Regions from separate parts of the Rheinheimera sp. ATLC3 genome, predicted to be linked through region 3. Evidence: predicted binding sites of a transcription regulator. Region 3 holds the regulator's gene; each other region holds the start of a gene.
The links. Region 3 encodes sigma-54, which starts transcription at its own class of promoters, with help from an activator protein. Its sites were predicted from a motif close to TGGCANGNTNCNTGCTT; they were not measured.
Positions count from the first base shown of each region.

Region 1: the regulator sigma-54 is predicted to act here: its motif matches at 2,451-2,467, upstream of AC5SV9_RS10845 (PEP-CTERM sorting domain-containing protein).
Region 2: the regulator sigma-54 is predicted to act here: its motif matches at 8,769-8,785, upstream of AC5SV9_RS11005 (ChaB family protein).

Region 1 covers NZ_CM182103.1:2,346,088-2,356,739, forward strand. Annotated here, with positions in the region: gene ppc (phosphoenolpyruvate carboxylase) at 1-1,714, shown strand, start outside; gene AC5SV9_RS10845 (PEP-CTERM sorting domain-containing protein) at 1,785-2,417, opposite strand; gene AC5SV9_RS10850 (DMT family transporter) at 2,707-3,624, shown strand; gene AC5SV9_RS10855 (mechanosensitive ion channel domain-containing protein) at 3,621-4,943, opposite strand; gene msrA (peptide-methionine (S)-S-oxide reductase MsrA) at 5,104-6,375, opposite strand; gene ltaE (low-specificity L-threonine aldolase) at 6,469-7,551, opposite strand; gene AC5SV9_RS10870 (acyltransferase family protein) at 7,580-8,674, opposite strand; gene AC5SV9_RS10875 (GDSL-type esterase/lipase family protein) at 8,650-9,297, opposite strand; gene AC5SV9_RS10880 (TonB-dependent receptor) at 9,361-10,652, opposite strand, start outside.
Region 2 covers NZ_CM182103.1:2,380,922-2,391,573, reverse strand. Annotated here, with positions in the region: gene AC5SV9_RS11035 (D-cysteine desulfhydrase family protein) at 1-778, shown strand, start outside; gene AC5SV9_RS11030 (endonuclease/exonuclease/phosphatase family protein) at 760-3,180, opposite strand; gene AC5SV9_RS11025 (glycosyltransferase) at 3,229-4,512, opposite strand; gene AC5SV9_RS11020 (hypothetical protein) at 4,516-6,768, opposite strand; gene AC5SV9_RS11015 (TVP38/TMEM64 family protein) at 6,765-7,550, opposite strand; gene pip (prolyl aminopeptidase) at 7,566-8,474, opposite strand; gene AC5SV9_RS11005 (ChaB family protein) at 8,496-8,723, opposite strand; gene AC5SV9_RS11000 (superoxide dismutase family protein) at 8,866-9,462, shown strand; gene gppA (guanosine-5'-triphosphate,3'-diphosphate diphosphatase) at 9,560-10,652, opposite strand, start outside.
Region 3 covers NZ_CM182103.1:1,824,036-1,834,687, forward strand. Annotated here, with positions in the region: gene AC5SV9_RS08505 (calcium/sodium antiporter) at 1-961, shown strand, start outside; gene AC5SV9_RS08510 (KpsF/GutQ family sugar-phosphate isomerase) at 978-1,946, shown strand; gene kdsC (3-deoxy-manno-octulosonate-8-phosphatase KdsC) at 1,947-2,501, shown strand; gene lptC (LPS export ABC transporter periplasmic protein LptC) at 2,498-3,052, shown strand; gene lptA (lipopolysaccharide transport periplasmic protein LptA) at 3,042-3,527, shown strand; gene lptB (LPS export ABC transporter ATP-binding protein) at 3,524-4,246, shown strand; gene AC5SV9_RS08535 (RNA polymerase factor sigma-54) at 4,299-5,786, shown strand; gene hpf (ribosome hibernation promoting factor) at 5,813-6,100, shown strand; gene ptsN (PTS IIA-like nitrogen regulatory protein PtsN) at 6,108-6,581, shown strand; gene rapZ (RNase adapter RapZ) at 6,578-7,441, shown strand; gene AC5SV9_RS08555 (HPr family phosphocarrier protein) at 7,441-7,710, shown strand; gene AC5SV9_RS08560 (Na+/H+ antiporter subunit G) at 7,751-8,113, opposite strand; gene AC5SV9_RS08565 (K+/H+ antiporter subunit F) at 8,123-8,392, opposite strand; gene AC5SV9_RS08570 (Na+/H+ antiporter subunit E) at 8,382-8,921, opposite strand; gene AC5SV9_RS08575 (monovalent cation/H+ antiporter subunit D) at 8,918-10,441, opposite strand; gene AC5SV9_RS08580 (Na+/H+ antiporter subunit C) at 10,441-10,652, opposite strand, start outside.

The DNA of each region.
Region 1 (10,652 bases), 520 kb from region 3:
GCCGTACCGGCAGGTACTGAACACGTTGCGCAGCGGCTTGCTGCGCACCCGTGACTGGCTGACTGAAGCATTAAAGCATGATCGGTTACAACGGCCACAGGACCTGATTTGGCATAACGCTCAGTTACTGGAGCCGTTGTTGCTGTGCTATCAGTCGCTGCTTGATTGCGGTATGGCGGTTATTGCCAATGGTAAGCTGCTCGATACGCTGCGCCGGGCCTATGCTTTTGGTTTAACGCTACTAAAACTGGATATCCGCCAGGACGCAGGCCGTCATGCTCAGGTATTCAGCGAGCTGACACAGCATCTGGGCTTGGGCGATTATGCTGCCTGGGATGAAAGCGCTCGTCAGGCATTTTTGCTGGCCGAGTTGGCCAACCGTCGGCCGTTGTTTCCAAAGAACTGGCAGCCGTCAGCTGATGTACAGGAAGTGCTCGATACCTGCGACATCGTTGCCCGCCACGGAAATGAAGCGCTTAGCACCTATGTGATCTCTATGGCGGGTAAACCGTCTGATGTGTTGGCGGTACAGCTGCTGCTAAAAGAAGCGGGTATCAGCTTCCCGATGCCGGTAGCGCCTTTATTTGAAACCTTGAGTGATTTACAAAACGCACCTGACTGCATGCGTCGTTTACTCAGCATTGACTGGTACCGCGGCTATATCAACGGCAAGCAGGAGGTAATGATTGGTTACTCCGACTCGGCTAAAGATGCCGGGGTATTCGCCGCTGCCTGGGCGCAATACAGTGCACAGGAAGCGTTGGTTGCTATTTGTCAGCAGGCCAAAGTACAACTGACACTGTTTCATGGCCGCGGTGGCACTATAGGCCGTGGCGGCGGCCCGGCTCATGCGGCGATCTTATCCCAGCCACCCGGCTCGCTGGCTGGTGGATTGCGCGTAACAGAGCAAGGCGAGATGATCCGCTTTAAGTTTGGTTTGCCTAAATTAGCTGAGCGCAGCCTGGCGCTTTATGCCAGTGCAGTACTGGAAGGTATGTTGCTGCCGCCACCGGTACCGAAACAAAGCTGGCGTAGCCTGATGCAACAGCTGACAGATGACTCCTGTGAGGCGTACCGGGCTATTGTCCGGCACAATAAAGACTTTGTGCCTTATTTTCGTGCTGCTACACCCGAGCAGGAGTTGGGGCAGTTACCACTGGGCAGCCGGCCAGCCAAACGCAACCCCAGTGGTGGTGTAGAAAGCCTACGCGCTATTCCATGGATCTTCGCCTGGTCGCAAAACCGCTTAATGCTGCCAGCCTGGCTTGGCGCCGGTTCGGCACTGGCTAAAGCAGCTAAAGCCGACAACGCTAAACTGCTTGAAGAAATGCAGCAACAATGGCCGTTCTTCGCAACCCGGATGTCGATGCTGGAAATGGTGTTTCTCAAAGCAGACAGCGATATTGCCGCCTATTACGACAAGGTGCTGGTGCCGGACGAGCTGAAACATCTGGGTGAGAGCTTGCGTAATCAGCTGGCAGCCGATCGTGACCTGCTGTTAGAGCTTATTCACAGCGATACGTTAATGGCAAAAGAGAGCTGGATCCGAGAGTCTATTATGCTGCGTAACACTTATGTTGACCCGTTACATATTCTGCAGGCTGAGCTGTTGCACCGCGTGCGGCATCAGCCAGAGCGGGTAAACCCGATGATTAGCCGGGCACTGATGGTGACCATTGCCGGTATTGCCGCTGGTATGCGAAATTCAGGCTAATTGAATTTTTTAAATAAAAAACACTCTGTCTTTACTAAAGTCTTTTACTGACAGAGTGTTTTAGTTCAAGTTATTTGCTCTTTTTAGTTCTACGTTTGCAGCCTACTGCAAAGGCACCGCTTAGTAACAACGCTAATGTAGATGGTTCAGGAACTTGGCTTGGAAGTGCTGAGCTTGTCAGTTTGAAATTGCCAAAGACGACCTCGTCTGCGAGTTGCTCAGAGTTAGTACCTGTCGGTGACAACACTATGCCAAAGTAGTTTTGGCCATTGCTTAACGCATCGGTAAATAATGAAGAGGTTATACCAATATAATGCTCAGAGCCAACTAAAGAAAATGAATTTAATAAATCAGAGGTGTTGTAATAATCTGAATATGAAATTGTTGAGTCTGACTGGAAGAAATAATATACGTCAAAAGAATCATCGTATAAAGAGTCGTTGCCCCATACCAACTCAGCTGGAGAATAAAGATTCTCGAAGCTCAAAGTAATTTGCTCGTCAATCCAAGAATCATCAAATTCAAAAAGTGCTATCCCTCTTGTTATTTCAGAATACCAGTACCCCATTCCGGCATTTCCATTAGAGCTTGAAAGGTGGTTGTGATCACCATTTGCAATTGTACGTGTAATATTGCTTTCGATTATTGTTGCACTGCTAGAGAAAGACAATATAAAGATTAGTGTGGTTAACAATTTGTTCATTTTTGCCTCCTTGTGTTTTGGCGAAATTCCTATGAGCATTTTTTATGCCATCAAATTTAATTTTTGTAAACAAAGGCTTTGATGAGACACTTTATCTTGGTTGTATGAAATGCTGACATTTGGTTCTATTGTTTTGTTTCTTTTTTGTTGTTAAAAGTCGATTGGAGGTAATGTATACTTTGATCAATCCAGAGTTTGATTTTTTATGCCAAGTATTAAGTATATAGTTATGAATCCTACACGATCATTCACCAATTGTTCTATGTCCCATTAAGGTGATCTAAACGCCATGTTGCAATACGTAGTTTCCGCTTTATTGTCAGCAGTAGCTATGGCCAGTAGCGGTATTATTGCCCGCTTTAGCGGGTTGTCGGCTGCCGAACTGACCTTCTATCGGCTGGCGGTCGGCGCTTTATGTCTGCTGGTGTTTGTTGGCTGTACCGGCCAGATTAAAACCCTGAAGGGTATGCCTGACTGGCGGATGGCCGTAAACGGGCTGCTGCTGGTTGGCTTTATGCTGACCTTTTTAAGCGCCATTGAATATATCAGCCTGGCGAATGCCATTATGCTGGTTTATCTGGCGCCGCCATTGTCTGCCTTTGTTGCACACTGGCTGCTGGATGAAAGGCTGGACTTACCTGACAGTAGCCTGATTGCCTTGTCATTTTTCGGCTTTGCCATGCTACAGCAATTTAAATTCGATCTGGTGCTAAATGCCGACCAATTTCCGGGTTTAGTGTTTGGCCTGATGTCGTTACTGGCTTACAGCGGCTTTTTACTGCTGAACAGGCGCTCGTTGCCGGCACACTCGCAATTGCAGCGCACCTTTTATCAGCTGGTGATCGGTGCCTGTTGCATGCTGCCTTTTCTGGGAGCCATACCGGTACCGGACCAGCAGACGCTGATCTGGGTAGCGCTGGCTGGGCTCTTCCCCGGCTTTATGGCTATTTACTGTGCCATAGTGGCACTGCAGCATCTGCCAACCCGGGTATATGCTACGTTGGCCTATATGGAGCCGGTAACGGTTATTATTGCCGGTTGGTGGTTATTTCACGAAGCGCTAACTTTATTGCAGCTGGCTGGCGTGGTGCTGATTATGCTCACCGGCCTGGCGCTGGCCTTACGGCATAAACCGGCCAGAGCCGTGCAGCAGCTGCTTGAGGGAAAAACACCCCCGCTAATCAAAACAGCAGACCCCGATATTTAGCCCTTACTGTTGGTGTGCCTGGTAAGCAAATTTTCTTCATCTGAGGTCCGCAGCTCAGTCTGCAATTGCTGCTGCATAGTGTCGTCGGTGGTGACGTCCACGTCTTGCCGAGCCGCCTGCTCAGAAGACGATGTAGCCTCAGTGGGCGCAGGCGGTTCAGCATTGCTGATATCTGCCATATGAATACGGTAGATAGGTTCTGGCATTTCAATACCGGCGTCGTCAAATGCCGATTTAACCAGGCGGATGGCTTCGCTGCGGGCTTTTAAAAAATCGGTATTACGCTGATCTATCCAGCCAAAAAACTTAAGCGCTACTGCACTGTCGCCCAACTCGTTAATCAGGCAACGTGGTGGCGGGTCGGCCAGAATACCGGGCATGTTGGTCAGCGTGGCAATACCCAGTTGACGTACCTGTACTAAGTCCAATGTAACTGATACCCCGACATCAAACTGAAACCGCCGCAACGGATTACGGGAAAAGTTGGTCATTGCCAGCGTAATAATATCGCTGTTCGGAATGCGCAGGTGATTGCCGTCATACGTCATCAACACCGTGTCACGCGAGGTTAAGCGCACAACGCTGCCGGTGAAATCGCCCACCTGAATTTGATCGCCAATGGCAAAAGGGTTGCGGGTACTCAGCAGCACACCAGCCAGGTAGTTTTCGACAATATTGCGAAACGCAAACCCCAGTGCAATGCCGATAACACCAGCAACGCCCAGCGCCGCGCTGACCAATGCAGTTGCATCCAATAGCTCCAGAGCAATCAATACACCTATACCCGTAACCAGAACCCGGATAAAACGCACACCAAGATTTGAGGCCAGCTCGGTAAGGCCGAACCGCCGCAGCCAGGTACTATGCCGCGCCAACCAGCCGCCAAGCCAGGAAAAACACAGCACTGCCAGCAGCGCTAACACCAAAAGAGGTAGCATTTGCACGGCCTTGGTCAGCATCTGCTCAAACTTTTCAGCCGCCGGTGCTAATCTGGAGCGCACAGCCAGTTGTTCCTGCAGCATGTCCTGTACATACACCACACCGTCTAACCGGCGGGCGATGGCAAGCGCTTCGTCTTTAAGCTGTGCATTGGCAACTTCACCACTTAGCGTCAGCACTCCAGACTCCGTATTTGCCGTTATTTTTTCCATACCGGAAATAGCAGACGTGATAGCCAGCAGCCGGGCCGTTATCGCTTTGTCGCTGGTGGTGCCTTCGACTTTTATCGGTGTGTCTTCTGCAACACTAGCTTGTGCAGGAACCAGTTGGCTATAAGCAGGCAGGCAGATCAGTAAGGCAGCAATTAACAGTCGTTTCATTCAGGCTCCGGCTCTATGTCAGTTAACGGCCAGCTAACTATAGCAGCCATGCAATTATCACTGCACATCAGCTGTTTGCATTACCACCTGACGTTATTAATGAGCTGAAATATTGCCATAAAACAAAGCCGCCTTCTATTGGCGGCTTCGTTTTACACGACTAGCTGCGTGGCACAAAGTCCAGCACAGTGGCATTGATGCAGTAACGTGGTTTACCGTTTGGGCCATCGTTAAACACATGGCCTAAATGAATACCGGATACCTTAGCGCGGATTTCAGTGCGGCGCATGCCGTAGCGGTTGTCGGGTTTTTCAATGACCGCACCGTCAACCGGCTTGGTAAACGACAGCCAGCCCGTGCCCGAGTCAAAACGGTCGCGGGTGTCAAACAGTGCGGCGCCACTGAGTTTATCGACAAAGGTACCATCAGGTGTGTTTTTAAATATTTCGTACTGCTTGCAAAAGCGGCCGTCTGTGCCTTCGTCAAAGGCAACATTAAAGGCTTCGCTGTTGCCCAGCTTAAACTTACCCAGCAGCAGATAAAATTCTACCGGGCTTAAATAGCCCTGACGGCCAAACACTTCTTTGCCGTCCTGCAGCAGAATAATAGTTGGTGTGGCCCAGGTTGGGGTTTTAACTGTCAGGCCATCAAGATTACTGGCATAACGAAAATGCAGCGGTATATCGCCGCTGTATTTACTGGCAACATCGGCTTTGAATTTTTCGCAGTAAGGGCAATAGTTTTCCGAATCAATCACCAGAATGTGCTGGCCTCTAAGCAGGGCACTGTTGTCGGTAGCAGCAGTTTTCGTGGCGCTGTCACTGGCAAAGCGCACACCGGTGGAATGGTCGGGGCAATAGCCGTTGGGGTTTTTCGCAATATAGTCCTGATGGTAGTTTTCAGCCGGGAAGAACTGGCGCAAAGGTTTTATCACAGTGGTAATTTTACCAAAACCCGCCTTAGTCAGTAGCGGCTGATAAGCCGCCAGCACCTGTTGCGCAGTGTCATATTGTGCCTGGCTGTTAGTCAGGATCGTTGAGCGGTACTGGGTGCCGATATCATTGCCCTGGCGGTTAAGCTGAGTAGGGTCGTGCATTTCAAAGTAGCGTTTCAGCAGCGTATCGAGGCTGATTACGGCGGGGTTAAAACTGATTTTAACCACTTCGGCATGGTTATCCGGGTTGTGTTTGTTGCGATACTGCGTAATGGCGCGGTAAGTTGGCTCCACCCCATTACCGTCGGCATAACCTGAAACGGCATCTATCACACCCGGCATGGCTTCGAAGCGTTTTTCGACACCCCAGAAGCAGCCCGCGCCTACCACTATGCTGTCAAGATGTGAGGTAGCAGGCATGGTTTCTGCCTGCAGGGATAAAGTGCTGCCGGCAACTAACAGCGATAAGTAAAATGTTTTTAACCAGGATATTGTCATAACGGCCTCCGGTTGTCTGTGGTATGGGTATACTCTTATCAGACAGGCAAAAGGCCATTTTGCTTTCAGCGATGCTGCTTTATGTTCTAAGGATCATTGCTGGTGGGCAAATTCACTAATATGCTGCAGCGTTTTATCAATGTCAGCACTGCTGATATCTAAGTGACATACCCAGCGCACCCGCTTAATCGCACCGTTGGCGGTTTGGTAGTTGCTGGCAGTAAGCGAAATACCGCGCTCGGCCAGATATGGCAGTAACTGAGCGGCCAGTTCAATTTCAATATCGGTGAACAGAATATTAGTCTGCACCGGCAGCGGTGTCAGTTTACCCTGTAGTGCGGGTAACTGCGCTGCCAATACCGTTAAACCGTCAGCCAGGCGCTGGCAATTGGCATGATCCTGTGCCAGCCGGTCGATATTGTTTTCCAGTGCATATAAGCCTGCGGCTGCCAGAATGCCGGTCTGGCGCATACCGCCGCCTAACATTTTACGTACCCGCCGGGCGCGGGCAATAAACGCCTCTGAGCCCAGCAACAAAGAGCCAACCGGGCAGCCAAGGCCTTTGGATAAGCACAAGGATACCGAGTCATAGCCCTGACACAATTCGCGTGCCATTTGCTGTGGCGTGGTATTGTGCCGTGGTGCCAGTGCAACAGCGGCATTCATCAGCCTGGCGCCATCAATATGGCAGGCCAGGCCTTGTTTTTTTGCCAGTTCAGACACTGAGCGCATATATTCAAGCGACAACACTTTGCCACCGACCGTGTTCTCAATCACGATAAGCCGGGTGCGGGCAAAGTGTGGGTCGTCCGGTTTAATGGCGGCAGCAATATCACTCAGCAGCAGGCTGCCATCGCTTTGCAGCTCCAGGGGTTGCGGCTGGATAGACCCTAGCACGGCCATGCCACCAGCTTCCCATTTGTAGGTATGCCATTGCTGGCCGACTATCGCTTCATCACCGCGCTGGCAGTGGCTCATCATCGCAATCAGGTTGGTTTGGGTACCACTGGGTGCGAACAAAGCAGCGTCAAACCCAAGCAAGTCTGCGGCAAAGCGCTGCAGCTGCAGCGTGGTTGGGTCATCATTAAATACGTCATCTCCGAGCTGGGCGTTGAACATGCGTTCTTTCATTGCCAACGAAGGCTGGGTGACGGTATCGCTACGAAAATCGGCCATAAGAAATCCTTAACATCAAAACGGGCGGCTACTTACCATTAAATAGCAGCCTGAGAATTTTATTAGGTGCGATCAGATATTTGTGTATCGCCAGTGTCAGAGCCAGTGTTACGGCAACAATCAGACAAAACCCGACTAAGGGGGGTAAGCCAGCATTGATCAGCAGCAGCCCTAAGCTAATAACGATCACATGATGAAACAGATAAACACTGTAAGACGCCTCTGACAAGAAACGCCAGTATTGATGGCTGCGTGTTACAGCAAGATTAAACAGGCTGAAACATAAGGCCACACATATCCAGCGGATAAATACATCGCTGTAGAGCGTCAGCACCTGCCAGATACCTCCGGTGCCTTGCCGGGCCATATAATTTACCGTGCAAAGCAAAATCAGTACTGCAGCGCCATAAATAAGGTTCAGCTTGCTAAACTGCCTGAGCCATCCCGCGTTGCTGTATAGCATAAGGCCAAACACAAAGAATGGCAGATTATACAGTACCTCATATAAATCGGTGATCCCCAGCCAGCTGTGATACATCGGCAGGCCAAGCCTGTTAAGCGTTACCAGTAGCAGACCGTACAGCGGCAGCAATGCAATAAATAGCGGTAAAGGCAGCCACTTTACGGCAGCATTATTCAGGTATCGGCCCAGTTGTCGCACAGGTGCAATGCTGTATGCTAGGCTTAACAAAACAACAAAAATAAATAAATCGAGTAAAAACCACAGATGCTGCACCCAGCCGCCGTTTAGCAGGTAGGTCGTTACATCTTCAGTGATCCAGCCAAAATGGTGTAGCAATATTGCTTGTAACACATTGAGACTGAGCGCACAGACCAGCAGGGGCAGCAGTATCCGCTTAATGCGTGAGCGCAGAAAATACGCATTACCATAACGGATGACAAACATGGCACAGAAAAAACCGGATACCACCAAAAATGCCGGCATGCGAAAAGTAGCAATTGCCTTGATCAGATAATTAAAAAACGGGTGATGTTCCGGTGCATATACCAGCCATACCTGGCTGGGGTTGTACAAATGTGCAGTGTGAAGCACTATGCCCAGCATCATCAGTACCGAGCGCATCACATCAAGATAATCTATCCGTTTGTTGCTGCCTTGCATTGTAAAGTCACTCCATGAAGAAAACGCCGGTACCCTTCGCCGGTCAGGTGTATACCGTCTGCGCTGAAATCCACCCGCTGCAGGTTATTAGCGTAATAGTGCAGCTGTGGCTGCAATGTAGCATAAGCCTGTAATTTTGCATTAACTTCGTCAAATGTAAGCCAGTACTGTTGCCGCGCCGGGCTGTGCTTTATCGCCAGGATATGGATGTGCGCAGCAGGGTACTGCAGCATTAATTGTTTAAGCAGTGCCATATACTCGGCAGCAACCTGCTGTGCTGGCTTAGACTGTGCCAAATCGTTTTCGCCGGCATAAAGCAGAATATGTTGCGGGTGATGCTGTACCGGCGTCCAGCTAAGGTAGCGTGCGATATCGACTAACTGGCTGTTACCGATAGCGCGGTTAAGCCAGCTGCCACAGTGGTTAAATGTGGTGGTATCCAGCCGCGCCAATGTTGAGCTGCCCAGTAGCAGATTGGCAGAGGTTGCACCGGCTGTTTGCACATCATCGGCGATATGCCTCAATACAAGCCGGGTCGGCTTGCTCAGGCCTTGCCAGATAACAAAGGTTGCAACCAGCAGCAAGATGATGCCAGATAAAGTGCGTAGTAACGGTGTTCTCATAGCAACACACAAAAAACAAAAGGGCAGTGTAACCTGCCCTTATTATGACTTCAGTAGCGTTGATTAATAAAAACTGATTTTAAAATCAACACCGAAGGTACGGGGTTCGTTAACAAAACCGGTCAGGTTGCTGAAATCGATAGCGCCTTTCAGGTTATCCTCATCCGTGATGTTACGGCCAAACACACCCACTTCGTAGTTATTTTCGTAATTGATATAAGCTACGCGCAAGCCTGCTTCATAATTGTTGTTTGACTTAAACTCAGCCGATTCGTACAGGAACAGGTTTGTTTTACCCTGCAACTGATAGTCACCGTAGACATAGATTTCGCCACTGTCGATTGGGAAATCGTAACGGGCGTTCAGCGTCAGAATAGTCTCAGGTGCCTGCGGGAACGGGTTACCATTGATAAAGACGAGTCCGTTGCCTGCATCCGGATCCAATGCTGTGCACAAGCCAGAACCACATGGTTCTACAGCAAGATTGTTGTCTTGCAGCTCGGTTTTATTGTAACTGAAACCACCACCAACACTCAGGTTAGCCAGTACACGGTAGTCAAAGTCAAACTCGAAACCATAACCCACACCTTTGTCAGCATTGATTAACTGGTTGCCCTGCGTTTCACCACCAATTGCTGATAACTGAATATCGTCAATCACGTAGTAGAATACGGCGCCATTTAAGCGCAGGGTATTATCCAGCAGGTCTGACTTAGCACCAATTTCATACGACATAATAGTCTCTGAATCGGCAACTGAGGGGGCCTTTTCAAAGGCCACATCGCGGCCTTGAATCGACTGGGCGCGGAAACCATCCGCCACGCGGGCAAACAGACTGGTTTTGTCTGTCAGACGGTAGTTCGCGCTTAATTCCCAGCTAATGTTATCATCAGTAACTTTAATCGGTTCATAGCTCTGGACCTGGGCAAAGCCAAGGATCAAAGCAAGGCCATCGACATTCTGCTGGCCAACAGAGAAAGTCTTTTCATCGTCGGTGTAACGGATACCGGCAGTAACATCCAGCTTATCACTCAACTTATAAGATGTTTGGCCAAACAGCGCCCAGCTGGTATTGCCGTGAAATACTTCAGTAGCACCAAAGAAACCATCGATACTGTTGACGCCAAAGCTGGAGTCGAAGTAAAAGCCACCAACCTGCCAGCTTAACGGGCCGCTGGTATCACTGGCTAAACGGATTTCCTGTGTCAGTTGCTCCAGATCGCGCAGTTGGTCTTCGGTTACGGGATCAATTGGATCTGCCGGGCCAGCTTCTGCCGGGTTACCACCGTCGATATCACCGATACCGCCACCGTCTGCTCGCTCAATAGCCGAAATACTGGTCAGCGTCATGCCAT
Region 2 (10,652 bases), 560 kb from region 3:
CGGCTTGCAGTCTAATCATGCTAGGCAGACTGCAGCGGCGGCGGCGCGGTTTGGTTTCGCCTGTGAGCTGGTGCTGCAGGATGTCGCCGGTACCCCAACGGCAGACTATGCCAGCAACGGTAATATGCTGTTCAACCATCTGTTGGGGGCAAACATACATCAGCTGGCGCTGACAGACGATTGTCAGCAGTATGCGGCAACGTTAATGACAGCGTTACAGCGCCAGGGCAAGCAGCCTTATTTGATCCCCATCGGTGGTTCCAATGCCATTGGCAGCCTAGGCTATGTCCGCTGTGCGCTTGAACTGGCTGAGCAGCTACGCCAGCTTAATACAGTACCACAGCAAATAGTCGTAGCAACCGGTAGCGCCGGTACCCAGGCAGGCTTACTGGCTGGCCTGATGCTCGCCGGGCTTGATATTCCGGTGTTAGGTATCACTGTCAGTCGCCCGGCCGTGCAACAACAGCAGCTGGTGTTGCAGCTGTTACAGCAGGTGTTACCGCTGATTGGGCTCGACCCGGATCAGGCGCAGGGTAAAGTGCATGCTAATGGCGACTACTATGGTGCAGGTTACGGCATCACGACACCTGCCACCGTCAATGCGCTGCAGCAAACCGCGCGGGCTGAAGGTATACTGCTGGACCCCGTCTACACCGGCAAAGCAATGGCCGGCGTGATGGATTTATGCCAACGCGGTATTATTGAACAGGGAAGCCGCCAGCTCTTTGTGCATACCGGCGGCAGCCCGGCATTAGCTGGCTACGCGTCTGTGCTGTAAGTTTCTGCCTGTGGCAACCGTAGCTGCACTAACAAAGGTAGATGGTCGGATGCCCGCTTTACCAGATCAGAAGCAGGTATCTCTACAGCCGTCACCGCCAGCTGGCTGCTGACAAAAATATGGTCGATGCGGGCTGCTGCAAAACGGCTGGGGAAAGTGCCGGCAGGCCTGTGCCCGGCCAAAGCTACCTGCGCATCTTGCAGCCGGGAGCCAAGCCGCTGACATACTTCTGAATTGGGCGGGGCATTCAAATCTCCGCAAAATATTACCGGCCCCTTGCATTCTGGATGGCCAAGCCAATCCTCGCCGAGCAAGCTGTCTATTTGCACAAGCCGCTCACGGCTGTTCAGGCCAAGGTGTGTATTAATAACCTGCACCTGTTGGCCTTGATAAGTTACCTCAGCCAAAATAGCCCCTCTTGGCTCTAACCCCGGTTTGCCAGCTAATCCCGGCAATGGCCCGGCTTTAATCAACCGCAGCGGCAGATGGGTTAAAATGGCATCGCCATATTGTTCTTCCTCCAGATGCATTGCCGGGTGAAAATGAAACTCCATCTCCAATTTGCGCGCAATTAAACGGGCCTGATCCATTCCTAAACTGCGGCCACGTCCAAGATCTAACTCCTGCAGCGCGACAATATCGGGGTTGGCCTGCGCGATAACCCGGGCTATGCGTTCAACATCAACCTTACCATCCAGCCCAATGCAGCTATGAACGTTGTACGTCATCACGCGCAGGCCGTCACCGGTGTTGGCTCTTGCTTTGTCACGCGACACCGGCTGACTGGTTGTACGGCGCATATATTGCAGCGCAGCCTGATACAAATCGTGCGGCCGCATATAGCGGCTGCCTGCCGGGGGCAGCGCAACATCAGCTGGCAGCAAGGCGAAACCTGTGGTTTCCTCTGGCGTGGCACCGGCGTGCGCACCATTTTCATCCGCAAAAGTTAACGGCGTGAGCCCATCGCGCCAGCCCATCACAACCAGATCGCCGGCATCGGCATGCTGACATAATCGCAGCAAATCATCGCTCAGGCTGTCCAGAAACGGATGCTCGGCACCGAATAACTTAGCAGCGTCTTCTGGTAAATAATAATCCCCATCGCTGGTCGTGGCGCGCAAACACTGCTCGCTTTCAACCGTTAGCACTATCGGTACCTGATAACGTGTTGCCAGCTCAGCAGCTACAAAATGCAGTTCCTGCTCTGACAGCGGCCTCGGTGCATAAATATGGCCAACCGGCCCCAGAGCTGCCACTTTGACTACGTCATCTGTATCGTTATCTTCGCTGCGTTCTACCGCGAAGATACGTTGCACCCGCTTACCGCCCAGCAGTCTTACGCGCTGAGTCTGGATCCCCCCTTTTGCCGCAGGCCGTGCGAGAGGTGAGTCAGAGGAGAGCTTGTCGAAGCACTGCTCTACTGCATGTTGTAACGGATAGCCATGTAGCTGGCTGTACTGACTGACTTTTGCCTGACCATGATCAGAATGGATCCAGACTTCATAATTACGCCACTCAGACCGGTGAGCAGCGCGCCATAATCTGGCGATGCTGTCGTCGATGCCTTTTAACGTCCAATGCGCAAAGCGGGACGAGGGCCCGCGCCGGTGTGACTGCTCGTCGTAGCCAAGAAAATTAATATGTACTATCGGCATACCGCGGCTAAGGTCAATCTTACCGCCGATGACACACAACTCCCGCAGCACAATAGAGATCGCAACCCGGGTTGGTACAAACTTGAGTTCATTAAAAAAATCGTGCCCTTTTACCTGCCCGCGAAAAAAATCACGCAGTGCCAGGCCAACTTCGAGACAAAACAGACCGGCAATACGCAGCACACTGTACAAATTGGTTATAAACAGCACCAACAATACCAACGGATTAGCGCTACGCAAGGCAGAGCCCCAACCCAGTGAAGAAGCACAGAAGTGCGATTCAGCAGCACCGCCGGTAAACATGTCAGCATAGACACTACCGTCTTTTAATAGTGCCGCTTTGGTTTGACCGGCCAAGCGTTGTTCTACCTGCGCCGCAGTATCAGGTTGTAACATACGCACTATCTTACCGGTACGGTGGTCACAAAACGAGAAAGCTGGCACTGCTCCGGGGATACCGTAAAATAATTCAGCCTGTACCGCTGGCGTCGTCGCCGGCAAGCCGGAGTACTGAGCGTGCATGCTGTAGTGTTCCCGCTGCAGCAAACGGCGCAAAAAAGGCATTTCGCCGCTGTCCAGCGCCCGCTGCAATTCAATTTTAGACAGGCCATCTATTTGCAGCATAATCAGCCCCGGCCGCACGGCTGACCCTTTTGAAACCGGTAATTGTAATAGCCTCGCCAGCCAGCGGCTGCGACTTACTGCCCGTCTTAACCAGCGCAGCCATACTGAAACCCGAATTATCATACTCCTCCGCCTTACACCGTTATCCCGGTAAAAAGTGATTAACTGCCGCTACTCTTCACTGGCAGCAAATAACGTGCTGCCAACTGCAGCCGTGCCGGCTTCAGCCATGCTGCGCAGAATATCCCATTCTGCTTTTACCCATGCCAGCGCATCTTCCCAGTCCCGCTCTCCCTTTGGTGTACCCGGCTGATGCTCAGCCAGGGCGCGAAAGCACTGCAACGCTTTTGCCGCTGAGCGCGACATAGCATGCTCTTCTGCTGTTGCCTTTGCGCCCTGCTTTAATGTTTCACGTTGCTGTGCTGTCGCCGCCGTTATTTGCTTCAGCGCGCCGGTAAAGGCTGCTGTTGTATGTTCCTGAATTAACAGGCCGTTACGTTCGTGCTGCACCACTTCGCGTACACCGCTGGCATCCAACGCAACCACAGGTAGCCCGGCTGCCATTGCTTCTGTCAGCACTATACCTTGCGTTTCGCTGCACGAAGCGAAAGCAAAAATGTCCATTGCGTGTAACGCATCTATCAGGGCTTGCTGTTGTAAAACACCGGTCATATGTAACCGGTCGGCGACGCCGGCCTGGGTAAAGGTTTGTTCAATTTCCTGCTCCGACGGGCCAGCACCAATCACCAGAAAGTGCACTTCGGGCTTTTCTACGGCGACATTTGCTACAGCATGGGCCAAAAAGGCCAGGTTCTTCTCGGGTGCCAACCGCCCTAAGTGTCCAATTACTGTGGCATCTGCGGCAATAGCATACTGCTGGCGTACCGCTGCGCCGTCACCACTGGCAAAGCGCTGCGGGTAAACGCCGGTGGGTACCACTTCTATCGGCGTGTTAACACCGCGCTGCTGCAGTAAGTCTGCGATACTCTGGCTGGGAGCAATCACCTGATCGCACAAATTGGCATAACGGGTGGCAAGCTCCACCGCAAAACGCTGCATGGTAGAAGAATCGCCAGGCACATAGTGGGTGTATTGCTCGTACAGCGTATGATGGGTAAATACTAACGGGATCTGACGGTAACGTGCTGTACGCAGCGCCGTCATGCCAAGTAAAAACGGGTGCTGCGAATGAATAATATCAGGCGAAAATTCATCGAGCACTTCGCTCAACTGATCAACAAATGGCAGCGCCACAGAGAAATCGCTGGCATTAAAGTTCTGGATGGCGGCAACGCGGAAGACATCCGTTTCATGCTCTGGCATATTGGCAAATTCGGGTGCCACCACCAACACTCTGTGCCCCAGTTTGCGATATTCCGCGACAAAGGCTTCAACAGAGCGGGCGACCCCACCCACATGAGGCGTAAAAGTGTTGGTAAAGATTGCAATGTTCATCCGTCAGGCCTCTGCTTTTGTTAACGTAACTGTGCTATCCGTCGCCGCAACTTTGACGGGCTGATAACCGGGTAAACACACTTCGAGTGCCGGCGCGGCCCCTGCAGCGTGCCAGTCGGCTTGCCAGCTAACCCGCGCCTGCTCCGACCCGGTTAGGGTAATTTCAATACTGACAGCACCAAAACTGGTTGGTGCCGGGCCAAACCGCACTGGGTCAGCACTACTTAGCCAGCGCTGCGGCACGCCACTGCACAGAACCAGCTGCGGGCCCTCTTCGCGTACAAAGCAGTTGCGGATCATCAGCAACCACTCTGCTGCGGCCCAGACATGATGACCATCGCCCATGCAGCCGCCCCCTGTAGCAGGATGTATCGCCTCCGGCCATTGCCCGGTTGGCGAAGCAAGTTCAGCTACCGCATCCATCAGAGTCAAATACCGTGGGTCTTTCGCTCTCAGTAACACCTGGGCGACATGCAGGGTTAGGTAAGCATTAAGGCCTGAATGAATCATGTCCTGATAGAATGCATTTTTGACAAAGCAGCGCTGTAGTAAAAACTCAACGGTATCCAGTAATCGGGGATCATCCGCAGCCCAAAGCTGAGCGGGATAGCCAGCCGCCAATGAGCCAATGGCGCCGGCGTCCAGCCTGCGGTATGGTGACGCCGGCATACCGGGGCGTTTGAGCCGCTTTTGGCAATGCGCCAGGCTGTTATCGATGGCCGCACTGAATTTGTCGGCTTCGTCGGTAAATTCCCGCTGTAACGCTTTATCAGCCGGCGCGAACATCTCTGCGGCAGCCTGCAGTCCGGCAACGCCCCAGAAATCATCCCAGTAGTAATAGTCATTCGGACCAAGGTGCTCAGCACTAAAACCCGGCGGTAGCAAGCCACCATGGGGTATGTCAGCTTTATCTGGCAGACGCTTGCGCCCTATCCAGCGGGCGCCGCTTTGTACGGCACTGTGCCAGTCCTCTGGCAGCTGCCGCCCGGTCATATCAAAGTAACGTTTGAGGATCCAAAGCACCTCGCCATTGGCATCCCATTCACCTTCCTGCGACCTGAAATACCCCAGCAGAGTTTGCCGTGGCGGAAACTGATTTAATGCCCGTTCGGCGCGATCCGTTAAACCGGCGCAAAGCAGTGCATGAATAATGAAAGCGGCATCCCTGAACCAAAAACGTTTATAGGTATAGGGGCCGGGGTAAACATCTTCCGGTGAGTGCAGAATTAACGATGCCAATGCCGCATCATATAAGAACTGATAGTGCTCATCCGGGCACACCAGTTTGCAGCACTTTTGCTTTTCCTGCAGCCAGGCATCCTGCTGGTACTGCACTTGTTGTTCTGTTGCCAGCGGCACAGACACCTCCAGCTCCTGCCATTGCTCTGCCGGCAAGGCAAACATCGCCGCTGCTGTTACCATGCCGACATCACAGACACCGTCAGCCTGCTCCTTTGCATCTTGCATATGAATGTACACATCACCCTGACGATAGGTAGACACATGATGGCGCTGTGCCGCCTGGCTGAACCGGACCTGTTTATTGTCATCCACCTGCCACGCCGTGCGGTCGGGGTTCAGTTTTACCTGATGAATAAAGCTGACGCCTTCCGGATTCTGCGGCCGCAACGCCAGCACCAGATGCCCTGACTGAGCCGATTTTGCTTTCAGCCGCAGCTTACATACCGCTACGCCGTTTTCCAGCTCTACCGAGGCTTCGCTTATCAGTGTCATCCCGTGTTCAGACGTTTTGGTGCGGACGCTGACGTTACCCGATAACAGCAACTGCTGCTGGCTTTGCAAACTGCGCGACGGTAACAGGCAGTCGCCCTGCTCTGGTACCACCCAGCTATCGAGCGACCAGCCATCCAAAAATGGCGTCAACAGCCCTCTGGGGTCAACTATCGGCAGCTCAGGACAGTCCGGCAAGCCGATAGCCGTCCAGTTTCGGTGAGTCAGATTGATATGCGTTATAGAAAAAGCCCGCGGAATAAAGGACGCATCTGAAGGGTCAAACTGACGGGAAATCCAGTACGGCCAGACCCAGTCCAGATTATGCTGGATCACCCGACTGTTGATCAGGCCGCGGGCATGAAACACTACACCAGCCCGTAATAGCTCTATCGGCTCTCCTACCTCGGAGGGCTGCGCAAAGTTATGTAAACGCGCCAGTAATGCAACCGGGTCGATAAAACCATTTTTGTGTGCGACATAACGCACTACGTAACGCCAGGGCAACCACTTTAGCCAGGTCATTGTTGCTGCTCCTTGTCGGTATATTTGGCCAGCGCGCGGCTAGCCAGACGGTTCAGATACACAATCACCGCGATAGCGGCAACCAGCCCGGCAGCATATAAGCCCCACTCCCAAACTGAACGTTCTCTGGAGGTAATATCAAAGTTAGAGATGTCAGCAATCAAGGATCCCAGATAAACGTTGTGTACACTAAAAGGGATAAAGCCCAGCAGCGAGCCGCCGAGATAACCCCGCAGCGAAAACTGGGTTAAACCAAAAAAGTAATTAGATAATTTGCCGGGGAAAAACGGGATCAGCCGGGTTAGTAATACGATTTTCCAGCCGTTTGGCGTCAGTTCGTCATTCACCAGCCGCAGCTTGGCCCGCGCCAGCACAAACTCGCGCGCGCGTCGGCCAAAGCAGTAGCGGGCAAGTAAAAATGCGACCGCCGCACCTGCTGTAGTGCCAAGCACCACATACACCGAGCCGGGGATAACACCAAACACGAAACCTGCGCCTATCGTAAACAATGCACCCGGCAACAATAGCACTACCACGGCTGCCATAATCAGCATAAACAACAGTGGTGCCCAGGGCCCCTGCTGCTTGAACCACTCCAGTAACTGCAGCACCTGTTTGTGCACATCAAAATACACCAGCACCGCGAGTAAAGCGGCAACAAACAGCAGACTGCCAACCATACCAAGTAGCATAGGCTTGCGTCGTAATTGTGTTTTTTCAGCTGAGCCAACATTGGTGCTTTTAGCCTGTTGTGCAGAAGTCACTGTATTTTCCCCTGTCATGCGCGGCCTCTGTACTCAGGCCGCTGGTTCAAGTTTGTGTAATAACGTGCGCAAAGCTGAAAAATTCTCCGGCTCAGAGGCGGCGTGCGATGCCCGCGGAGAAATATACAGGCGGCAAAGTGGTAGCTGCTTTGCCAGTTGCCAGGCCGTGCCGCACGGACAAATAGTGTCTAACCGGCCCTGCACTATATCCACAGGTATCTCGCGCAATAGCTCACAATGACGCAAGATATAATCGGGCGGTAAAAACCCCTGATGCTTAAAATAATAACTTTCCAGCAATGCCATAGGCACCTTACTGTCAGCCTGTGTAAAATGCTGCAGTGTCGCCTCATCAGTATCAAAAAAAGAGTTAACTGCTTCCCACCTTGCCCAACTGGTCGCCGCTGCTTGCTGCAGCTCCTCAGAGCCGGTTGATAACAAGTCAAAATATGCCGCCACCGGATCAGCTGCATCGCCTACCTGATGCATAAACTTCTGATATTCTTCCGGATACAACTGGCTGGCGCCGTTCAGGTAGAACCAGTCCAGCTCTTGTTGACGGCACAGAAAAATCCCCCACAACAGCATAGACTCGACGTACTGCGGATGACGCAGCGCATACAACAAGCTCAGCGTACTGCCCCAGCTACCACCAACCAGAACCAATTTCGGTAGCGACAAGGCTTTGCGCAACTTTTCAATATCATCAATCAACTGTTCGGTTGTGTTGCCGTTTAAACGCTGCTCAAACCTGCTCTGGCCGCAGCCACGCTGGTCAAAATAAACTACCGGCCGCTGCAGGCCTGAGAACAACGCTTTGTCCGTATCACTGACACCGGCACCCGGCCCACCATGCACAAACAGCAGCGGCACTTCGGTTGTTATGTCGCCGGCTATTTCATAATGCAGTTGATGACCATAGCCCACATCCAGATACGGCATTTTGCTACCCCACAATGCGAATTATTTTTTAACCCAGTTGCCTGAATCGCTTTTTTTGTAGCTTTGCTTTACGGCTGACCAGGCCACTTTGTGCGCAACCTCTTCCCGGCTGTCGTCACCGCGGCGTTTATCGGCAGAATCATATTCGTCCCATGCGCTGTTAAACGCCGCCTGATAAATTTCCTGCGCATGCTTCGGCAGATTGTCTTTCACCGAGCCGGGCAGTTCAGTTAATTTGTCGTAAGGCATTTGCCACCTCCTGCGCTTTTTAAAAAGGCTGGTTAAAAAGACGTAACGCAAAGCTCATGCCATTTTGCTGTTTTCGCTTCTGGCGCTGAACTTGCACCACAGACAGGCGATGTTCAATGACTCAGCAACGTGAGGTGATATTATGAAACTACATACCGTATCTTTACCGTTCGTCGTGGCCGGACTTTTGGCAGGCTGTAACCCTCAACCCACGCCGCCTGGCGCGCCGAAGGGGCAAACCTCTCCGGCCTCAGTACCGGCCAACGTGGGGCCGCGTGAAGAAACACTCAGTATCACAGTGCAAATGAACAACGTCAGCGCAGAAGGCGTGGGCGACAGCGCAGGCAAAATCACGGTAGCCGAAACAGCTAATGGCCTGGTATTTACACCGGCGTTAACGGGGCTGAAGCAAGGCGAATATGGTTTCCATGTGCACCAGAACCCGAGCTGTGAGCCGAGTATCAAAGAAGGCTCACAGCAGCCTGCTGCCAGCGCTGGTGGGCATTTAGACCCGGCGGATACCGGCAAACACGCCGGCCCTGATGGTGATGGCCATTTAGGTGACCTACCGATGATCCGCGTCAATAATGACGGTAATCAGCAGGCTGTTACGATGAGTGAAATGAAGCTGCAGGATGTGAAAAATCATGCTTTGGTCGTGCATCAGCAAGCTGACGATTACAGCACTTCGCCGTCGGGCAACAGTGGCTCGCCTATCGCTTGTGGAGTGATCAGATAATGCGGCAAAGACAACCTGCTGCCTCATGCAGTGGCGGCAGGTTACCGGGCAAGAATTACACACTTTGCAGTAATATTTACCCGGTGTTATCGCAGGGCTACTTAATCAGCAAATCCCAACCGGCCTGCTGTTGATATTGTACTTCCTGTTCCAGCTCGGCCCGCATCAGTGGATGTTGCTCCAGCCAGCCTGCTGGCATCTGCAATACCAGTTGTTCGCCTTTGCTGCTGATATCCACCTGCGGTAATACTTCATGCCGCCGCCGCATCGACAGGATGACAGCCAAACGCAGAATCCGCGTCAACCGCACTGTTAGCAACACTGAGGTCATCGTCTGTCGGGCGATAATATCCCGGCTGATATCGGCCCTGTGGTTATATACCAATGCCATCACCAGCTGTTGCTGCGCCCGGGTAAAGCCGGGTAAATCAGAGTGATTAATGATGTATGCACCGTGATGATGGTGGTTCTTGTATTCGATCAATAAACCAAGTTCATGCAGCAGCGCACCGCTTTTTAGCATGCTATGGCCTTCAAACTTGTTTAAGTCCCAGCGGCTTTGCAGCTGCGTTGCCAGCTCGCACGCCATTTCCGCCACCCGGTTTGCATGGCGCTGGTCAATAAAATAGCGCACCATCAGGCTGTTGACGGTACGGCTACGTACATCTGTGTGCTGTAACTGAGGCAGCATGCTGTACAATACGCCTTCACGTAGCGCACCGCCGGATAAAGTCATACCGGCAATATTCAGCTGTCGGAACAGGGCAATAAGTATGGCCAGACCGGACGGAAACACTTGCTTGCGCTCCTGCGCCAGCCCGGTGATATGCAGCTGTTCCATCCTGCCGCACGCCAAGGCCTGCTGCATAATATCTTCCAGCCGGTTAAGGGTGATAACCTCATCTTTACCTTGCGCCACCAGAATTTCCTGTAACGCCTGCACTGTGCCAGAAGCGCCGACTGCTAGCTGCCACCCGGCCTGTTTGTACTGATCGGCTATACTGCCAGCCTCTTGCTCTGCTGCAGCAATGGCACGGCTGAAATTATCTTCGCTGAGTTCATCGTCGCTGAAATAGCGCTCCAGGTAAGTGACACAGCCCATATTAAGACTGGAAAGCAACACCGGATTAAAGCCAGCGCCGATCACAACCTCAGTACTGGCACCACCGATATCAATGACCAGACGATTG
Region 3 (10,652 bases):
AGCCGTGATTTTTGTGTTGGTTGGCCTGATTTTGCTGATCTGGAGCGCCGACCGCTTTGTATTCGGTGCGTCATCTGTTGCCCGAACCGCAGGTATTTCTCCGATGATTATCGGCCTTACAATAGTAGCGATGGGCTCTTCCGCACCAGAGATGCTGGTTTCAGCCAGTGCGGCCTGGCAAGGCCGGCTTGATACGTCCGTTGGCAATGCATTAGGCTCTAATATTACCAATATTTTGCTGGTCATAGGCGCAGCCGCGTTGCTCAAACCGATACTGGTATCCTCGCTTACCTTAAAACGCGAGTATCCATTACTGTTTGCTTGTACCCTGCTTGGTTATTACTTTATCAGCGATGATATGTTAACCCGCACCGAAGGTGTGCTGCTGCTCGTAGCATTCACCGGCTTTATTTGTCTGTTGGTATATTGGGGTAAGCATGCCGAAGCCGATGATCCGTTAATTGCTGAGATTAACAGCGAAATGCCAGAGCAAATTTCACTGCTGCGCGCGGTAGTTTGGGTGGTAATAGGTTTGCTGCTTCTGCTTGCCAGCTCGCAATTACTGGTGCATGGCGCTGTCACCATCGCCCGTTATGCTGGCATGAGTGACTTGGTAATAGGCCTGACTATTATCGCTATCGGCACCAGCCTGCCTGAACTCGCCGCCAGCATCATTGGCATCTTCAAAGGTGAGGATGACCTGGCGCTTGGCAATATTATCGGCTCCAATATTTTTAATATTCTGGCTGTATTAGGCTTAGGTGCCGTTATTGGCCCCGACTCGCTGGATCCCATGGCCGGTAGCCGGGATAGCTATGTGATGATCGCTGCAACGCTTGCGATGTTACTGATGTCTCTGCGTATAGGTAAAGGTCAACGCATTAATCGTATAGAGGGTGCCTTGCTGTTATCCGGCTTTGTTGGTTATCAGTACTTGCTGTTCAACACGATGTCGCAGTAAACGCCGGGGCAAAAATATGACAATTGATTTTACAATCCGGGCGGCAGAAGTAATCAAAATCGAGACTGCTGCCGTTGAACAACTAAAACAATATCTGGATGCTGATTTTAATCTGGCTTGTCAGCTGATTTTTGATAGCACCGGCAAGACCATTGTCACCGGTATGGGAAAATCAGGTCATATTGGCAGCAAGATAGCGGCGACACTGGCCTCTACCGGTACTCCGGCTTTTTTCGTTCACCCGGGTGAGGCCAGTCACGGTGACCTTGGCATGTTGTCCGCAGCTGACATCGTCATTGCTATTTCGAACTCCGGCGAAACCGCTGAAGTTCTGACCATTATGCCGGTTATCAAAAGACTTGGTATCAAGCTGATTGCCATGACAGGTAACCCGGCGTCTACCCTTGCCAAGCTGGCTGACGCTCACTTGTGTGTCAAAGTTGAACAAGAAGCCTGCCCACTAGGCTTAGCCCCGACAGCCAGTACCACGGCGACACTGGCCATGGGTGACGCACTGGCAGTCGCTTTGCTCGACGCCAGAGGCTTTTCTGCCGATGACTTTGCGCTATCACATCCTGGTGGCAGCCTGGGACGTAAGTTGTTATTGCGCCTGGAAGATATTATGCACACCGGCGAGCAGGTGCCGGCAGTGTTGTACAGTGCGACAATTAAAGATGCCTTGCTGGAAATCTCAAAAAAAGGCTTGGGTATGACAGCCGTTGTTGACGAGCAAGGCAAAATGGCTGGCGTATTTACCGATGGCGACCTGCGCCGTATTCTGGACCAGCGCTATGATATCCATAGCAACCAAATCGCTGACGTTATGACACGAAACTGTATCACGGCACAGGCACAACAATTAGCCGCTGAGGCGCTGCAGATAATGCAGCAGAAGAAAATTAACGGACTGATTATTATCGACGATGCCGGCAAACCTGTCGGTGCAATGAATATGCACGATCTGCTGCGGGCCGGGGTATTATAAATGTCACTTTTTAACAGCCTTTACACCCCTGTAAGTAACGATATTGTGCGTCGTGCCCGCGACATTAAGCTATTAATCTGCGATGTTGACGGTGTGTTTTCCGACGGACGCATTTATCTGGGTAATAACGCCGAAGAGCTTAAAGCCTTCCATACCCGGGACGGTTATGGCATTAAAGCACTACGCCAGGCCGGCATAGAGGTGGCGGTGATTACCGGTAGAAATTCAGCCATAGTGCAGCAACGGATGACATCATTAACCGTGCCTTATATCTATCAGGGGCAAGAAAATAAAACTGCTGCGTTTGAAGAATTACAGCAGCAACTGCAACTTCTGCCACAACAAATTGCCTACATCGGCGATGACTTAGCTGATTGGGTCGTAATGCAGCATTGCGGGTTGGCTGTTGCCGTAAACGATGCTCACCCCTATCTGGTCAAACATGCCCATTTTGTCACCAGCATACCTGGCGGGTTTGGTGCAGTGCGCGAACTATGCGACCTGCTGTTAATCAGTCAGGATAAATTCGGCCTATTTGATGGCAGTAGCACATGAGAAAAATACTGGTTTTACTCGTTCTGATACTGACCGGCACCGCTGCTTATCTTTGGTTTGAACCTACTGACAGCAATGATGCCTTGCAAACCGATCAGGAACTGATGCCTGACTATATTGCACAGAATATTACCCGACGACTGTTTGACAGTGATGGCTATCTGGTAGACAGCGTCAGTGCACAACGACTTGAACATTTTGAACTACTGGGATTTACACAGTTTGAAAAGCCAGTGTATACCCTGTATAACGAAGATCATCAGCCAAGCTGGCAAGCCAGTAGTCAATACGCGGTATGGTTCCCCCAGGATAAAATAATCCTTGAGCAACAGGTCAGAATTGATAGCCTGCAGCAAAATGAGCTTATTGACTGGCTTGAGACAGATACGCTGGAAATGCTGTTCCCTGACAACAAGTTACAAAACAACCAACCAGTGTTAATTCAGGGACAAGGCTTTTATATCAAAGGTAGTGGCATTAAAGCTGACTTGACCAGCAAAACTTTCCAGTTAGTACAACATGAGCAGACGGTATATCGTAATGAAGAATAATCTTATCTTAGCTCTGCTGCTAAGCAGCTCTGCGGTGATGGCTGCACAGCCAGACTACACCCAACAAATTCAGATCGATGCCGATAATCTGGTTTCAGTGCAGGAAAACGTCCTGACTTATCGTAATAATGTGGTGATTACACAAGGCTCACTACAGATGAAAGCCGACCAGCTGGAGATTAATGCCAGTGCAGGCAAGGGCAAAGAGGTATATATCGCTACCGGTTCACCCGTGAGTTATTCTCAGTTATTAGCGGATGGTAAGCCGGTTACCGCCACGGCAAGTGAAATGCGGTATGAGCCGTCAAACCGCACTCTGACGTTGAGTGGAGACGCAGAGCTGACGCAAAGCGGTAGTGTTGTCAAAGCGTCCATTATCAAATATAACGTGGAAAAACAGCAACTAAGTGCGGAAAGTAACGAGTCAAAACGCGTAACAACGATTTTTACGCCGGAGGAAAAGAATAATCCATGAAGTTAGTTGCTTCGCACCTGGCGAAAAGTTACAAAGGCCGGCAAGTTGTTAAAGATGTCAGCCTTGAAGTGAATGCAGGTCAGATCGTCGGTTTGCTCGGGCCCAATGGGGCAGGCAAAACGACGACTTTTTATATGATTGTCGGTCTGGTGCCATCAGACAAAGGTCATATCAGCCTGAACGACAAAGATATCACCTTCGACCCCATTCATACCCGGGCCCGTCAGGGCATAGGGTATCTGCCGCAGGAGAGTTCAATTTTCCGCAAGCTGACGGTATATGAAAACCTGCTGGCTATATTACAAACCCGCAAAGATCTCAGTGCCAGCAGACGCGAAGAAATAGCAGACGATTTACTGGAAGAATTTCATATTGGCCATATCAAGCATAGTCTTGGCATGAGCCTGTCTGGTGGCGAAAGGCGCAGGGTAGAGATAGCAAGGGCACTGGCAGCAGACCCGGCTTTTATTCTGCTCGACGAACCTTTTGCCGGCGTAGACCCAATATCAGTACTGGATATCAAAAAGATTATCCAGCATCTGTGTCAGCGCGGTATTGGTGTATTAATAACCGACCACAACGTGCGCGAGACGCTTGATGTCTGCGAAATTGCCTATATTGTCAGTCATGGCGAGCTGATTGCGTCGGGACCACCGCAAGAGGTATTGGCAAATCAGAAGGTCCGTGATGTATACCTCGGTGAGCAATTCAGGCTATAGTTAGCGAAAAACAATCTCAACACATTATTCAGTAGGATAACGGTAGAAGTAGATGAAGCCCTCTTTGCAACTTCGCTTAGGACAGCAACTTACCATGACGCCGCAGTTGCAGCAGGCTATACGCTTGTTACAGCTGTCAACGATTGAGTTGCAACAGGAAATTCAGGAAGCATTGGATGCCAATCCATTGCTGGAAGCCGAAGACGACTATGACAGTTTTTCTGCTGATGCCAAAGACACCTCAGATCCTTCCTCACTCAACTCTACCGACTCAGAACAGATAGCAGACGACAACTATGAGCCGAGCGAACCTGACAGCAGTGAAGCGATGTCAGAGCAGAATATTCAGGAAGACTTGCCGCTGGACAACAACTGGGATGATTTGGTTAGTGCAGCGCCGGTAAGTGCCGGAAACAGCGGCAGCGATGAAGATTTTGTCTATCAGGGTGAAACCAGTGAAACGTTACAGGACTACCTGCGCTGGCAAATGCAACTTACGCCCTTCTCGGATACTGACCGGGCAATAGCTGAAATTATTATTGAAGCCATTGACGACAATGGCCTGTTGACCATCAGCTGCGAGGAGATTCTGGAGTCGCTGGGGATAGAGGATATCGAAGCCGACGAAGTTGAAGCCGTCATTAAGCGTATTCAGTTATTCGACCCGGTGGGGGTTGGTGCCAGATCTATTCAGGAGTGTTTGCTGGTTCAACTACGCCAGTTTGCCGCGGATACCCCCTTCCTGTCAGCTGCGCAAAGCATGATCCGTGACCATACAGAACTTTTAGCTAACCGTGACTTTCGTTCTTTGATGCGTGTGACTAAACTGAAAGAAGACGAGTTACGGGAAGTCATGCGGCTGATCCATAGCCTTAACCCCCGCCCAGGCGCTGACGTTATTCGTGAAGAGCAACAATACGTTATTCCGGACGTTAGCGTGATAAAAGTAAAAGGCCGTTGGCAGGTTGAACTAAACCCTGACGCTATGCCTAAAGTACGTATAAACCAGCAGTATGCCGCGATGTCGCGTACCGCAAAAAATAGCGCAGATACCCAGTTTATCCGCTCTCATCTGCAGGAAGCAAAATGGTTTCTGAAAAGTCTGGAAAGCCGCAACGAAACGTTATTAAAAGTGGCAAATTGTATCGTTCAGCAGCAGCAGGCTTTTTTTGAGCACGGAGAGGAAGCGATGAAGCCTATGGTGTTAAATGACGTTGCCGAAATGGTTGGCATGCATGAATCGACAATCTCGCGAGTCACGACGCAGAAATATATGCATACACCCCGGGGTATATTTGAGCTTAAATTCTTCTTTTCCAGCCATGTGAGTACAGAAAGTGGTGGAGAATGTTCTTCGACAGCTATTCGTGCATTTATTAAGAAATTAGTGGCGGCGGAGAATCCGGCCAAACCGCTTAGTGACAGTAAAATGGCCGATATTCTGATGGAACAGGGCATTAACGTTGCGCGGCGTACCATCGCTAAGTATCGTGAGTCTCTGTATATTCCGCCGTCAAATCAACGCAAGACCTTGCTGTAAATAAGCCTAAAAGAAGGAATATGTCTATGCAAATCAATCTGACCGGTCGCCATGTTGAAATCACCACTGCCTTAAAACAATACGTAGATAGTAAATTTGCCAAACTGGAAAGGCACTTTGATCATATAAACAATGTACATGTGATCCTAAACGTGGAAAAATTGAAACAGATTGCTGAAGCTAAGCTGCATCTTAATGGTGCTGAAGTATTCGCAGTATCTGAAGATGAAAATATGTATGCTGCCATAGACCAGTTGATAGACAAGTTAGATCGCCAGGTCATTAAGCATAAAGAGAAAATAGCCCGACACTGATTAGATTATGACGAATTTAACCGCAATGCTTACCGAGAACTGCACTAAAAGTGCAGTTCTTTTTAACAGCAAGAAACGTATTCTGGAATATATTGCTGAGCTAGCACATCAGCGCCTGCCAGACATATCTGAGTACAGTATCCTTGAAGCTCTGATGACCCGGGAAAAACTAGGCTCTACAGGCATAGGTGGCGGCATTGCGATCCCCCATGGCAAACTCAAAACTGTCACTCAGCCGGTGTTAGTATTCGTAGTCAGTAAAGAAACGATTCCGTTTGACGCGATAGACAATCAACCGGTCGATATATTCTGCGCGATTCTGATCCCGGAAGATCAGTGTCAGGCTCATTTAAGTACACTGGCAGGCATCGCCAAACTATTGAGCCAGAAAGAGCTGACTAAAAAAATCCGTCATGCAGAAACAAACCAGCAGTTATACCAGTTGCTGGTCGACTACAGCTCAATGGAAACAGCAAAATGAAGCTGTTGGTAGTTAGTGGTCGTTCCGGTTCAGGCAAATCTGTTGCCTTACGTGTGATGGAAGACCTTGGCTACTACTGTGTAGATAACATCCCTGTTAATTTGCTACCAACGCTGGCCACTACAGTGATGGGGCAGTACGAGCGTGTTGCTGTCAGTATAGATGTTCGAAATCTGCCACAAGACCCCGATGAGCTGGCTGAGATCCTGTCCTATCTGCCACGAAAGCTGGATTTAACTATTCTGTATCTGGACGCCGATCATGCCAGTTTAATTAAGCGCTTCAGCGAAACCCGTCGCCTGCACCCGTTATCCCATCAGGCGATGTCACTGGACGATGCTATATCCCGCGAGCAGCAATTACTTGACCCGATATCCAGCCGGGCTGACCTGTACATTGATACTACTGAGTTAAATGTGTATCAGTTGGCTGAGCAGCTGCGCGAACGTATTCTGGGCCAAAAAACCGGCCGACTGGTCATTCTGTTTGAATCTTTCGGCTTTAAATATGGCATCCCTAAAGATGCCGATTTTGTATTTGATGCCCGTTTCCTGCCCAATCCACACTGGGAGCCGGATTTAAAGCCGCTGACCGGGCTGGACCAGCCAGTCAAAGACTATCTGGCTTCTGAACCGGTAGTCGCCAAGTATATCTGGCAAATAAACAGTTTTATCAGTACCTGGCTACCGCATCTGGAACGTAATAATCGCAGCTATTTAACAATTGCAATTGGCTGCACCGGCGGCCAACACCGTTCTGTCTATATCGTTGAAAGCCTGGCTGAAAGTTACCGTAACTTAAGAGACGACGTGCAAACACGCCATCGTGAGTTGGTACGCCATCACGGCAGAGCAAGCTGATGAAGTGCAGTGAAGAAGTCACTATTGTAAATCAACTTGGGTTACATGCCCGGGCAGCCACCAAGCTGGCACAGTTATGTCAGCAGTTTCAGGCAAAAATTGAACTGGTACAGGAAGATAAGACAGCAGACGCTAGCAGTGTGCTGGCACTGCTGATGCTGGCGAGTAGCAAAGGCAAGACATTGCTGGTTTGTGCAGATGGTGAAGACGCTACACAGGCGCTACGAGCCGTCGCCGATCTTATTAAAAACGGCTTCGACGAAAACTAGCTACGCTAATAACCCTTTGTACACCGCCATTCAATCTTAGCTACACATTCCTATCATGCGCTTTCACCTGAGCAGGGGGTATTTTATCCAACCCACGTGTTTTACTGATCGCAGTCAGTTTATGATGTAACGCTGTTTTAATCAGCATATGAGCACTGATTGGTGCTGTGATCAGCAGAAAAATAGTAATCAACAGTTCGTGAATACTCACATCTCCGGTCAGGCTGAAGAAAAAAATTGACCCCAGCAGTATGCCGCCCATACCAAGCGTTGTGGCTTTGGTCGGCCCGTGCAGACGCATAAAAAAGTCAGGCATCCTGGTCAGACCGATAGACCCTATCAACACAAAGCTGCCGCCCAGTAGCAGAAAAAACGCGATTGCCCATTCCATCCAGTGTTGCATAGTACTCTCCTACTCGATAATGTCGCCGCGCAATAAGAACTTACAAACGGCGACAGTACTGACAAACCCCAGCATAGCAATAAGCAGTGCGGCCTCAAAATACAGCGGCGAGCCCATAAGCAGACCATACAAAATGATCAATGCAATACTATTTATATACATGGTATCCAGCGCCAGAATACGGTCTGGCAGGCTGGGCCCCCGCAGCAACCGCCACAGGTTTAGCAACAGTGCAATGCTGATCATTGCAAACACCAGCATAATGACATTATCCAGCATTGAAAATCTCCTTTAGTGGGGCTTCATAGCGCTGTTTAATTGATTCAATTAGCGCCGCCTCATCAGTCAGGTTCAGTACATGAATTAATAACCAACGTTGTGGTAAGGGCTCACCTGGCTTAATGCTTTCAGTGCTGGGTAGCACTTCCGCACTTACGGTGCCCGGCGTCATCGACACCGTACTGGCCAGAATCGTTATAGGTAGCTCGTGCTGCAGATCCAGGGGTACTTTGACAAACGCCGGGTTTAGCCGCCTTTTGGGCCCCAGGATCAGCACTGCTACCTGAGCATTGGCAACCACTATGTCGGCCAGTACCCGCAGCATATAGCGCAGTGCCAGCAATGGCCGTTCGATGACAGGTTGAGGATCACGAAAGCGCTGTATCAATAATGGGATAAGCAGTGCCAGCACAACCCCAAAAAATAAATGTACAGCCTCAATGCTCTGGTTCAGCAATAACCAGACAACAAACAGCATGACACTGCGGTATGGCGTGGGCAGCCAGCGATACTTTGCATCAAATCTCATGGCGCATCCCCCTCTGCAGTGGCGGAGCCAAGTATTGTCCTGGCGGCAGTGTCCGTATCATATAACTGTGCCGCAGCCTGTTGCGTCAGCTCAGTTAAAGGTCCGGCAAATACCACCAGTAACGGGCTGGCCAATAACAGCCAGCATACAGCAAATACCTGTAATGGCGCGGCCTTATCACCAGTTGCATCACCACCACTTACCCGCCAGAACAACGTACTGCCAGCACGCGACAAGCCCACTATCACCAGCAGGCTGCACATTAATATCACCGTCCAAAGTAAGGCGCGGTTTGCAGGTTCCGTCACCGCCTGTAGCAACATAAGCTTACCAATAAAACCGGACAAAGGCGGTAAGCCGGCAACAGCCATCGCCGCCAGCATAAACAGGCTGCCAAGCAATATCGGCTGTACTACCCGCCGGCCAGAAACCAGACGGTCTGCCGCTTTACCACGTTGATTAGAAATCAGATCAGCAATCAAAAACAGCGCAGCCGTGACTAGAGTAGAATGCACGGTGTAATATAATGCCGCCGCCGCAGATAACTCAGTATGCAGCGCGACCATGGCAACAAGCGTACCCACGGATACCAGCACCAGATTCGCAACCAGTTTACGAAAATCGTGGCTGGATATCACACCAATAGCGCCAAGCACTATAGTGGCAAGGCCTGCCGGCAGTAACCAGTCTGCAGCCATTCCCTGCAACGGCCCCGCATCAGCACCAAATATTGTGGTGTACACCCGCAGCAGCGCATAGATACCAATTTTTGTCATTACCGCAAACAGTGCAGCCACAGGTGCTGAAGCCGATGAATAGGTGGCTGGCAGCCAAAACTGCAGTGGCAGCACTGCCGCTTTTAGCGCAAATACGATCATCAGCATCAGACCGCCTGATTTTACCAGCATCAGATCCTCAGCCGGCAGCACCGCAACCTTCTGTGCCATATCTACAATGTTCAGTGTACCAAGAGTGCCGTACAATACCGCCAGTGAAAACAGGAAAATGGCAGAACCAGTCAGGTTCAGTACCACATAATGTACAGCAGCTTTGGTTTTGTTCTTACCACCGGCATGGATCAGCAGTGCGTAAGAGGCAATCAGTAGTACTTCGAAGAACACAAACAGGTTAAACAGATCTCCGGTTAAAAACGCACCATTGATGCCCATCACCTGAAACTGAAATAACGGGTGAAAAAACGACCCTTTCTCGTCCTCACCGGCGCTGCCATAGCAAATAGCCCCCAGTGCCAGAAATGACGTTAAACACACCAGCACCATAGATAAAGTATCTGCAACCAGAATGATACCAAACGGTGCCTGCCAGTTACCTATTGCGTAGTGCAGCAAGCCATTTTGCTGTACATGCAGCAGCAAAATCACCACCAGCACCAGCTGAACTGCGCTTGAAATCATACTGACCCAACGCCGGCGCATTGGCGAATAGTGTACCGGCGGTAGCATAATGACCAGCGCGGTTAGCATCGGCAATAAAATAGGTGCCGTAATTAAATGCCACATCAACGACTCTCCCTCTTCATGCCATCAGCATCAGGCAGTTTACCATCGACATGGTCATTGCCCAGATCGGCACGGGCGCGGATAGCAAGGATGACTAAAAATGCGGTCATGGCGAAACCTATTACGATAGCGGTCAGCACCAACGCCTGTGGCAAAGGGTCTGCATACTGCTCACTGGTTCCCAGCACCGCTGCACCGCGCAGGGTCAGGC